One region of the Streptomyces sp. NPDC049687 genome, then DNA from elsewhere that is predicted to be linked to it. Evidence: riboswitches for the same ligand, from Rfam matches in the RefSeq annotation. Region 1 holds a riboswitch; the other holds the start of a gene.
What was found. A riboswitch is a leader RNA that binds a small molecule or an ion and turns the genes downstream of it on or off. The one in region 1 is predicted to bind glycine.
Positions count from the first base shown of each region.

Region 2: it holds a riboswitch for glycine, as region 1 does, so the genes downstream of both, gcvT (glycine cleavage system aminomethyltransferase GcvT) here and gcvP (aminomethyl-transferring glycine dehydrogenase) in region 1, are expected to answer to the same signal.

Region 1 covers NZ_JBITLN010000011.1:8,168-13,238, forward strand. Annotated here, with positions in the region: gene ACIBVL_RS30100 (MerR family transcriptional regulator) at 1-681, shown strand, start outside; gene ACIBVL_RS30105 (DNA polymerase IV) at 748-2,274, shown strand; gene ACIBVL_RS30110 (nucleotidyltransferase domain-containing protein) at 2,261-2,698, shown strand; gene ACIBVL_RS30115 (PRC-barrel domain-containing protein) at 2,704-3,075, opposite strand; glycine riboswitch at 3,188-3,283, shown strand; gene gcvP (aminomethyl-transferring glycine dehydrogenase) at 3,469-5,071, shown strand, end outside.
Region 2 covers NZ_JBITLN010000028.1:16,927-21,997, reverse strand. Annotated here, with positions in the region: gene ACIBVL_RS42065 (L-serine ammonia-lyase) at 1-135, opposite strand, end outside; gene glyA (serine hydroxymethyltransferase) at 255-1,520, opposite strand; gene gcvH (glycine cleavage system protein GcvH) at 1,529-1,906, opposite strand; gene gcvT (glycine cleavage system aminomethyltransferase GcvT) at 2,018-3,175, opposite strand; glycine riboswitch at 3,326-3,425, opposite strand; gene ACIBVL_RS42045 (AAA family ATPase) at 3,602-4,270, shown strand; gene ACIBVL_RS42040 (enhanced serine sensitivity protein SseB) at 4,374-5,071, shown strand, end outside.

The DNA.
Region 1 (5,071 bases):
AGAAGCAGCGGCGACGGTACGGCTGGGGGTGCCCCCGGACTCGGTGTCGGGGGGAGCGGTCCGTACCCTCCCCCGAGCTCTCGGCTGCGCTCGAGCATGGGGTACCCCCATCAGGGCAGCGCGGCCGATCACGCCCCGCAGCGACCCGCGGCCGTGCCGAGCAGCGGAGGGGCGACGTCCATGGCGTCCGAGCAGATCGGCTACCGCGGACCGACGGCCTGCGCGGCCGCCGGCATCACCTACCGGCAACTCGACTACTGGGCCCGTACCGGTCTCGTCGAGCCGAGCGTGCGGCCCGCGCACGGATCCGGGACGCAGCGTCTGTACAGCTTCCGGGACGTCGTCATTCTGAAGATCGTCAAGCGGTTCCTCGACACCGGGGTGTCGCTGCAGAACATCCGCACCGCCGTCCAGCACCTGCGGGAGCGAGGCTTCCGCGATCTGGAACGCATGACGCTGATGAGCGACGGCGCCACGGTCTACGAGTGCACCTCGCCGGACGAGGTCCACGCGCTGCTGCAGGGCGGCCAGGGCGTCTTCGGGATCGCGGTGGGCGTGGTCTGGCGGGACGTGGAGAGCGCGCTGTCACAGCTGCACGGAGAGCGTGTCGACACCGGTGAGACGCTCGTCGGGCACAACCCGGCGGACGAGCTGGCACGGCGGCGCAACCGGGCGGTCTGAGGCCCCCCGGGCACGGTGGGGGGCCGCGCGGCGTCATTGTCAGTGGCGTGGTGCAGCATCGGAGATGTGAGAAACGCGCCCACCATCCTGCATCTCGACATGGATGCCTTCTACGCCCAGGCGGAGCAGGCATCCAAGCCGAGTCTGCGCGGGAAAGCCGTGATCGTGGGCGGTCTCGGGCCGCGTGGCGTGGTGGCCACCGCCTCCTACGAGGCGCGGGCCTTCGGCGTCCACTCGGCGATGCCCATGGCCCAGGCGCGCCGGCTGGCTCCGAACGCCGCGTATCTCGTGCCGCGCTTCACCTTCTACCGGTCGATCAGCGATCAGGTGATGGGGCTGCTGCGGGCCCTGTCGCCGCTGGTGGAGCCGCTGAGCCTCGACGAGGCCTTCGTGGACCTGGAGGCCGGGGGAGCGGCCTGGGACAGCGAGTCGGCGCGGTTGGCCGGGATCCGGCTGCGAGCGGACATCCGGGCCTTCACGGGGCTCACGGGGTCGGTGGGGCTGGCCGCCTCGAAGATGCTCGCGAAGATCGCCTCCGAGCAGGCCAAACCCGACGGTCTGGTGCTCATCGAACCGGGGACGGAGCGGGCCCTCCTCGGGCCGATGTCGGTGCGGACCCTGCCGGGGGTCGGCCCGGCCACCGGCGACCATCTGCGGCGGGCCGGGATCACCACGGTCGACGAGCTGGCCGAGGCCGGTGAGGACGAGCTCGTGCGCCTGGTGGGCAAGGCGCACGGGCACGGGCTGTACGCGATGGCGCTGGCGCGCGACGACCGGCCCGTGGTGGCGGAGCGCGAGGCCAAGTCGGTGTCGGTCGAGGACACGTACGACATCGACATCCACGACCGGATCCGGGTGGAGCTGGAGGTGCGGCGGCTGGCGGAGCGGTGTGTGCGCAGGCTGCGGGGGTCCGGTCTGTCGGGGCGGACCATCGTGCTGAAGGTGCGGCGGTACGACTTCTCCACGCTCACCCGGTCAGAGACCCTGCGCGGGCCCACGGACGATCCGGTGGTGATACGGGAGGCGGCCGCCCGGCTGCTGGACTCCGTCGACACCACGGGCGGGGTGCGGCTGCTCGGGGTCGGCGTCAGCGGTCTGGCGGACTTCACGCAGGAGGACCTGTTCGCCCAGGCGGCGGAGGAGGAGCGGGCGGACGGAGCGGCCGAGGAGCAGCTTCCCGAGAAGCCGGCCGTTGCGGAGCCGGTGCCGGTCGAGCATCAGTGGCGCCCCGGGCATGACGTGGTCCACACCGAGCTGGGTCACGGCTGGGTGCAGGGCAGCGGGCTGGGCCGGGTCACCGTGCGGTTCGAGACGCCTGAGTCGGAGCCGGGGCGGGTGCGGACGTTCCGGGTGGACGATCCTGAGCTGGCGTCTGCGGACCCCTTGCCGCTGGTGCGGCGAAGACCGGGGGAGGGCCCCGGGGGCCTGGAGCCGACTTCTCAGGAACCAGGGCTGGATTCGGGAACACGGAGTGAGCATGATTCGTTACGCAGAGTGAATGGCTCGGGAGGTTCGGACCCGATGGGGTCGTTGACGACGGGGGAGTGGCATGGGACCGGAAGCGTATGGCGGGGCGTTCGTGAAAGCCGGTGAGGTGTCCGGGGGGCGGGAGGCCGAGATGCGGGGCGTGGTCGATCGGGTCACCCGATGGGCCGTACGGCGGGCGGATGTCGTCGGGTTGCTGCTCGTCGGGTCCTGTGCGCGGGGCTCGGCGCGCCCTGATTCGGACGTCGATCTCGTGCTGCTCGTGGAGGAACCGGACCTGTACACCGCCGACGGCGGCTGCGTCCGGGAGCTGGACCTGGGGGAAGTGGTCCGGGTGCGGGCGTGGGGGCCCGTCACCGAGGTGCGGCACGTCACGGGCTCCGGACTGGAGGTCGAGTTGGGGGTCACGTCCGCGGACTGGGCGCGAACCGATCCCGTCGACGCCGGTACCTGTCGGGTCGTCACGGATGGCGCCCGTGTGCTGCACGACCCGTGCGGGGTACTCGCCGCTCTCATACGGGCCTGTGCCTGAAGCGGTCAGGTCTCGTCGGTGCCCGCCAGCCTGCCGAAGTCGTGGTCGGGGAGAGGGGAAGGAGCGGCCACGTCCAGGCCGTAGTGGTGGTAGAGCTGGAGCTCCTGCTCCGGGGAGAGGTGGCGGCCCACACCGAAGTCGGGGGCGTCCCTGATCAGGGCCCGGTCGAAGGGGACGCGCAGAGTGCCGTCCACCAGTTCGCTGGGCTCCAGGGGGACGAAGGCGTCCCGGGAGAACAGGCCGGTGCGTATGGCCGCCCACTCCGGCACACCCGTAGCGTCGTCGAGGTAGACCTCGTCGATGGTGCCGATCTTGGTGCCGTTGCGGTCGAACGCCTTGCGGCCGATCAGGTTGCGCGGATCGATGTCGGTCTGCACGGGCCCTCCACTTGGTCGCAACTCATCCGTAAGCACTACAAAAGAGCACATTGGGACGAGCGGCCACTCGAGGAGGCCCCGTTGACCTCGCTGATAGTCTGACAACGGCTGCTGACCCCGTGCGGGAGAGTCCTCCGAAGACCGTCGGAGGCGCCGAAGGAGCAAATCCTCCCCGGAATCTCTCAGGCCCACGTACCGCGCGGACGAGGTCACTCTGGAAAGCAGGGCGGATGTCGACGGCGTCGACGGCTTCCGTCCTCACCGACGGTGAAAGCCGGCCGCCCCAGTGGCGGTCGGTGAAGCTCTCAGGTTGAGATGACAGAGGGGGAGGCCGTCCGGGCACCCGCGCCGTGGTGCCCCTCGAAGGTCGCGTCAGACCAGGAGGCCTCAGCAATGACCGCCGATCGCATTCCGCTCACCGAGCTCGAACAGGGCATCCCCTTCGAGCAGCGCCACATCGGGCCCGACCAGGAGGCGCGGGCCAAGATGCTCGCGCACGTCGGATACGGCTCGCTCGACGAACTCACCACCGCCGCGGTCCCGGACGTGATCAAGAACGCCGACGCGCTGGACCTGCCCAACGCGCGCACCGAGGCCGAGGTCCTGGCGGAGCTGCGGTCGCTGGCCGACCGCAACCAGGTCCTCGACTCGATGATCGGGCTCGGGTACTACGGGACCTTCACGCCGCCGGTGATCCTGCGCAACGTCATGGAGAACCCGGCCTGGTACACGGCCTACACGCCCTACCAGCCGGAGATCTCGCAGGGCCGGCTCGAGGCGCTGCTGAACTTCCAGACCATGGTCGCCGACCTGACCGGGCTGCCCACCTCCGGTGCCTCGCTGCTCGACGAGGGCACGGCCGCCGCCGAGGCGGTGGCCCTGTCCCGGCGGATGGGGAAGAACAAGAAGGGCCTCTTCCTGGTCGACGCGGATGTGCTGCCGCAGACCATCGCGGTGATCGAGACCCGCGCCGAGCCGGCGGGCGTGGAGGTCGTGGTCGCCGACCTCGCCGAAGGAATTCCGGCAGACATCGCCGCGCGGGAGATCAACGGCGTGCTGCTGCAGTATCCGGGCGCCTCCGGGGCGGTACGCGACATCAAGGCCGTGATCGACCAGGCGCACGAGCTCGGCGCGCTCGTCACCGTCGCCGCCGACCTGCTCGCGCTGACGCTGCTGAAGTCGCCCGGTGAGCTGGGGGCGGACATCGCGGTGGGGACGACTCAGCGCTTCGGCGTGCCGATGGGATTCGGTGGACCGCACGCGGGCTACATGGCCGTGCACGAGAAGTTCGCGCGCAGCCTGCCCGGGCGGCTCGTCGGGGTGTCCGTCGACGCCGACGGGCACAAGGCCTACCGGCTCGCGCTGCAGACGCGTGAGCAGCACATCCGGCGGGAGAAGGCCACCAGCAACATCTGCACGGCGCAGGTGCTGCTCGCGGTGATGGCCGGGATGTACGCCGTCTACCACGGGCCCGACGGGCTGCGGGCGATCGCGCGACGGACGCACCGGTACGCCTCGATCCTGGCCGCCGGGCTCGCGGCCGGCGGAGTCGAGGTCGTGCACGGCTCCTACTTCGACACGCTGACCGTGCGGGTGCCCGGGAAGGCCGTCGAGGTCGTCGCCGCCGCCCGGGAGCACGGGGTCAACCTGCGCCTCGTCGACGCCGACCAGGTGTCGGTCGCCTGCGACGAGACGACGGCGAGGGCCCAGGTGGCCGCCGTATGGGCCGCCTTCGGGGTGGACGGGGACATCGAGGCGCTCGACGCGGTCGCCGCGGAGGCGCTGCCGGCCGGGCTGCTGCGTTCCGACGCGATCCTGACGCACCCCGTGTTCCACCAGCACCGTTCCGAGACCGCGATGCTGCGCTATCTGCGCCGGCTCGCCGACCGGGACTACGCGCTCGACCGGGGCATGATCCCGCTGGGCTCCTGCACCATGAAGCTCAACGCGACCACCGAGATGGAGCCGGTCACCTGGCCCGAGTTCGGGCAGCTGC
Region 2 (5,071 bases), on a different contig from region 1:
CGAGGCGACGCCGTCCAGCAGACCCTCGTTGCGCAGGCGCCGCGCGAACATGCGTGCCGCGCGCATCGGGCCGACCGTATGGGAGCTGGACGGGCCGATGCCGATCGAGAACAGGTCGAAGACCGAGATGGCCACGGGAGACTCCTAGGGTTACGGCGGACGCCGCTGTCCGTCGGGTGGTGCAGAAGGGTTCTCGCCGGGTGCCCCGCCCACCCGTACACGCAAGAGTGTGCGGGGCAGCCGCCGAAAGGGAACTACTTGTTCAGAACGGGGTACAGCGGGTGCCTGTCGGCCAGGGCCTTGACCCGTGCCTTCAGCGACTCGGCGTCGTAGGACGGCTTCAGCGCCTCGGCGATCACATCCGCCACCTCCGCGAAGTCCTCGGCCGTGAAGCCGCGGGTCGCGAGGGCCGGCGTGCCGATCCGGAGACCGGAGGTGACCATCGGCGGGCGCGGGTCGTTCGGGACGGCGTTGCGGTTGACCGTGATGCCGACCTCGTGCAGGCGGTCCTCGGCCTGCTGACCGTCCAGCTCGGACTCGCGCAGGTCGACGAGGATGAGGTGGACGTCGGTGCCGCCGGAGAGGACGTTCACGCCGGCCTCCCGGGCGTCCGCCGCCGTCAGGCGCTCGGCGAGGATCCGCGCACCGTCCACCGTACGGCGCTGGCGCTCCCTGAAGTCCTCCGAGGCCGCCACCTTGAAGGAGACCGCCTTCGCCGCGATCACGTGCTCCAGGGGACCGCCCTGGAAGCCCGGGAAGACGGACGAGTTCAGCTTCTTCGCGAAGTCCTTCTTGGCGAGGATGACGCCGCCGCGGGGGCCGCCGAGGGTCTTGTGCGTGGTGGAGGTGACCACGTGCGCGTGCTCGACGGGGTTCGGGTGCAGGCCGGCCGCGACCAGGCCCGCGAAGTGCGCCATGTCCACCCACAGGTACGCCTCGACCTCGTCGGCGATCCGGCGGAACTCCGCGAAGTCCAGCTGCCGCGGATACGCCGACCAGCCGGCGATGATCACCTTGGGGCGGTGCTCCTTGGCGAGCTTCTCGACCTCGGCCATGTCGACCAGGCCGGTCCCGGCGTCCACGTGGTACGCGACCACGTTGAACTGCTTGCCGGAGAAGTTCAGCCGCATCCCGTGGGTCAGATGGCCGCCGTGCGCCAGGTCCAGGCCCAGGATGGTGTCGCCGGGCTGGGCCAGCGCGAACAGGGCCGCCTGGTTGGCGGAGGCACCCGAGTGCGGCTGGACGTTGGCGTACTCGGCGCCGAACAGCTCCTTGATCCGGTCGATCGCGATCTGCTCGGCCACGTCGACGTGCTCGCAGCCGCCGTAGTAGCGGCGGCCCGGGTAGCCCTCGGCGTACTTGTTGGTCAGGACCGAGCCCTGCGCCTCCATCACCGCGAGCGGAGCGAAGTTCTCCGAGGCGATCATCTCGAGCGTGGACTGCTGGCGGTTCAGCTCGGCGTCGACCGCGGCGGCGATCTCCGGGTCGAGCTCGTGCAGGGGCGTGTTCAGAACAGTCATGTGGGTCCTCAGCCGGCGGTGAAGGCGGTGTACTCGTCGGCGGAGAGCAGCTCCTCCGGCTCGCCCGCGACGCGTACCTTGAACAGCCAGCCGCCCTCGAAGGGGGCGGAGTTCACGAGCGCCGGGTCGTCGACGACGTCCTGGTTGACCTCGACGACCTCGCCGTCCACCGGCGAGTACAGGTCGCTGACCGACTTGGTCGACTCCAGCTCACCGCAGGACTCGCCCGCGGTCACCGTGGAGCCGGCCTCCGGGAGCTGGACGAAGACCACGTCGCCGAGCGCGTTGGCCGCGTGCTCCGTGATGCCGACCGTCGAGACGCCGTCCTCGGCGGCCGACAGCCACTCGTGCTCCTTGCTGTAGCGCAGCTGCTGGGGGTTGCTCATGGCCTGAATTCTCCTGTACGCGGGAGTGTGCTGATGAAGGGGGGACTACGGAACACGTGCGTGAGCAGCGGAAATGTGCGCAGGGTCACGCGCACCCACCGCTGTCAGTCTCTACTTCCGGCGCTTGTAGAAGGGCAGCGCCACGACCTCGTAGGGCTCGTGACTGCCCCGGATGTCCACGCCGACGCCCGGCGTGCCCGGCGCCGCGTGGGCGGCGTCGACGTACGCCATAGCGATCGGTTTGCCCAGCGTGGGGGAGGGGGCGCCGGAGGTGACCTCGCCGATCACCTCGCCGCCCGCGACGACCGCGTACCCGGCGCGCGGCACCCGGCGGCCCTCGGCGACCAGGCCGACCAGCACGCGCGGCGGGTTCTGCGCCGCACGCCCGGCCGCCTCGGCGAGCGCCTCGCGCCCGACGAAGTCGCCCTCCTTCTCGAACTTCACGACCCGGCCGAGCCCCGCGTCGAAGGGCGTCAACGACGTGCTCAGCTCGTGCCCGTACAGCGGCATGCCCGCCTCCAGACGCAGCGTGTCCCGGCAGGACAGACCGCAGGGGACGAGACCGGCACCCTCGCCGGCCTTGGTCAGCGCCTGCCACAGCTCGACCGCGTGCTCCGGCTTCACGAACAGCTCGAAGCCGTCCTCGCCGGTGTATCCGGTGCGCGCGATCAGCGCGGGGACTCCGGCGACGGTGCCGGGCAGGCCCGCGTAGTACCTCAGGCCGTCGAGGTCGGCGATGGGGGCACCTCCCGGATCGAGCGAAGTCGAGACTCTGGGGGAGAGCGCCTTGACGATCGCCGGCGAGTTCGGGCCCTGGACGGCGATCAGGGCGTAGGCGTCCCGGTCGTCGCGCACCTGGGCGTCGAAGCCCTCGGCGCGCTCGGTCAGGGCGTCCAGCACCACCTGGGCGTTGGAGGCGTTGGCGACCACCATGTACTCGGTCTCGGCGAGCCGGTAGACGATCAGGTCGTCCAGGATGCCGCCGTCGGCCCGGCAGATCATGGTGTAGCGGGCGCGGCCCACGCCCACCGAGGCGATGTCGCCGACGAGGGCGAAGTTCAGCAGGGCGGCCGCCTGCGGACCGGTCACGGTGATCTCACCCATGTGGGAGAGGTCGAAGAGCCCGGCCTTCGTACGGACGGCGTTGTGCTCGTCGCGCTCGGAGCCGTAGCGAAGGGGCATGTCCCAGCCGGCGAAGTCGGTCATCGTCGCGCCGAGCGAGCGATGCAGGGCATCGAGCGCGGTACGACGGATTTCGGTACTGCTCATCGGACGGTCGTCTCCCAGGGCAATGACGGGCGAGGTCGTTCCTCCCCATCTGTCATCGGAACCTGAGAGGTTCGCCATGACCACGAACGTGACCACGGTTTGCACCTTGGGTGGGGCCACCGCAGACGGCGGCCCGCTTTTCAGATGTGCCTCGCCCGCGCGGTAACGGGGCCTGAGAGATTCAAGGGAGGGACTTGCTCCTTCGGCGCCCCGGCGAAACTGCTGCTGGGGACTCTCCCGCGCGGATTCAAACGGCCGGTATGCAGTTGGCGCGCACATCATTGCACGCATCGCCCGTCCACGGCAGGGCGGCATCTGTAACCGGGCTGTGGCAGGACGCGCACGAAATGGCGAGACAGCGGGTATTACCTTCTCTTTACACTTGACGGGCATGGGATCTCCGAGCCCCAGGGGAGGACGATCACGGTGAACAGGACCACGGCGTACGCCACGACCACGGGCATCGCACTGCCGAAGCAGCCCGCCGTCCCGGCCCGCGACCAGTGCGCCGAGCGCCCGGCACCCGTCGTCCGCGACCTGCGCGAGCGGGCCGGCCACAGCCCGCACGGCCTGCTCTTCGGCCCGCGTGACCTGGTCGTCGTCACGGGCTTGCCCGGCAGCGGCAAGTCCACGCTCATGCGGCGCGCGGTCCGTGGCATCCGTATCGACTCCCAGGACACCCGCGACCGCTGGGACGCCCGCGCCCCGCGCTTCCTGCCCTACGCCGTCTACCGCCCCCTGGTCCGCCTCGCCCACTACGCCGGACTGCGCCGCGCCCTGCGCACCGGCGAGGGTGTCGTCGTCCACGACTGCGGTACGCAGACCTGGGTGCGCGACTGGCTGGCCCGCGAGGCCCGCCGCCGCGGCGGCACCCTGCACCTGCTGCTCCTCGACGTCAGCCCGGACACGGCGATCGAGGGCCAGCGCGAGCGCGGCCGGGGCGTCTCCCGGTACGCGTTCCTGCGCCACCGCAGGGCCGCCGCCCGCCTCATCCGCTCGGCGGAGAAGGGCCGACTGCCCGCGGGTATCGGCTCGGTGGTCCTGCTCGACCGTCCCGCGGCGGACACCCTGAGCCGGATCGCCTTCACGGGCTGAGCCCCACCGACCCCGGCAAGCGGGACTCCAAGGGCCGAGGAAAGTCCCCCGACACCCGCTAGCCTTTCAGCCACAGCAGCGGTTCCCAGCAGGCGGTAGGCAGATGGACTTCCCCCCGGCGGACTTCCCGGTCTCCCCGGACTTCCCGGCGCAAGCACACCCCCACCCGCACGGCGGATGGCCCGGCAACGAGCTGGAGGAGGTGCTCTCCGCCTCCCTCGGCGTGCCCGGCGCGGGCGGACGCATCGTGGAGGTGCTCGGCCGCAGCTTCGTCTGGGTGCCCCTGCCCAGCGGCGGCGGCCCGCACAGCGGCCCCCTCGACCTGCCGACGCTGGAGCTCGAGGGCCAGGCGTACGTGCCGGTGTTCAGCTCCGAGGAGCAGTTCCGGCAGGTCGTCGGCTCCCACATGTCGTTCACGATCGCCCCGGCCGTCGAGTTCGCCCGCGGCTTGCCTCCGCAGGTCGGCATCCTCGTCAACCCGGACGGAGTCGTGGGCATCCCGTTGCCGCCGCCGGCCGTGGCCGAGCTGTGCCGGGCCGGCCGCACCGTGCTGGACGGCCCCGCGAGCGGCGGCCGAGTCCGCCTCTTCGAACCCGACTGGCAGGACGACCCGGTGGACTTCCTCTCCGCCGCCTCCGCCGAGTTCGAGACGACGGGCGTGGTCCTCACGGCCCGCCGCTGCCTCGCCGTCGTCGAAACGGCCGACCCCGTCATGTTCGTGGGCGTCGAGGTCACCCACCTGGACGGCGACCTCCGCGAACTCCCCCTCGACGCCCTGGGCCGGGCGATGGGCCGGGTCCC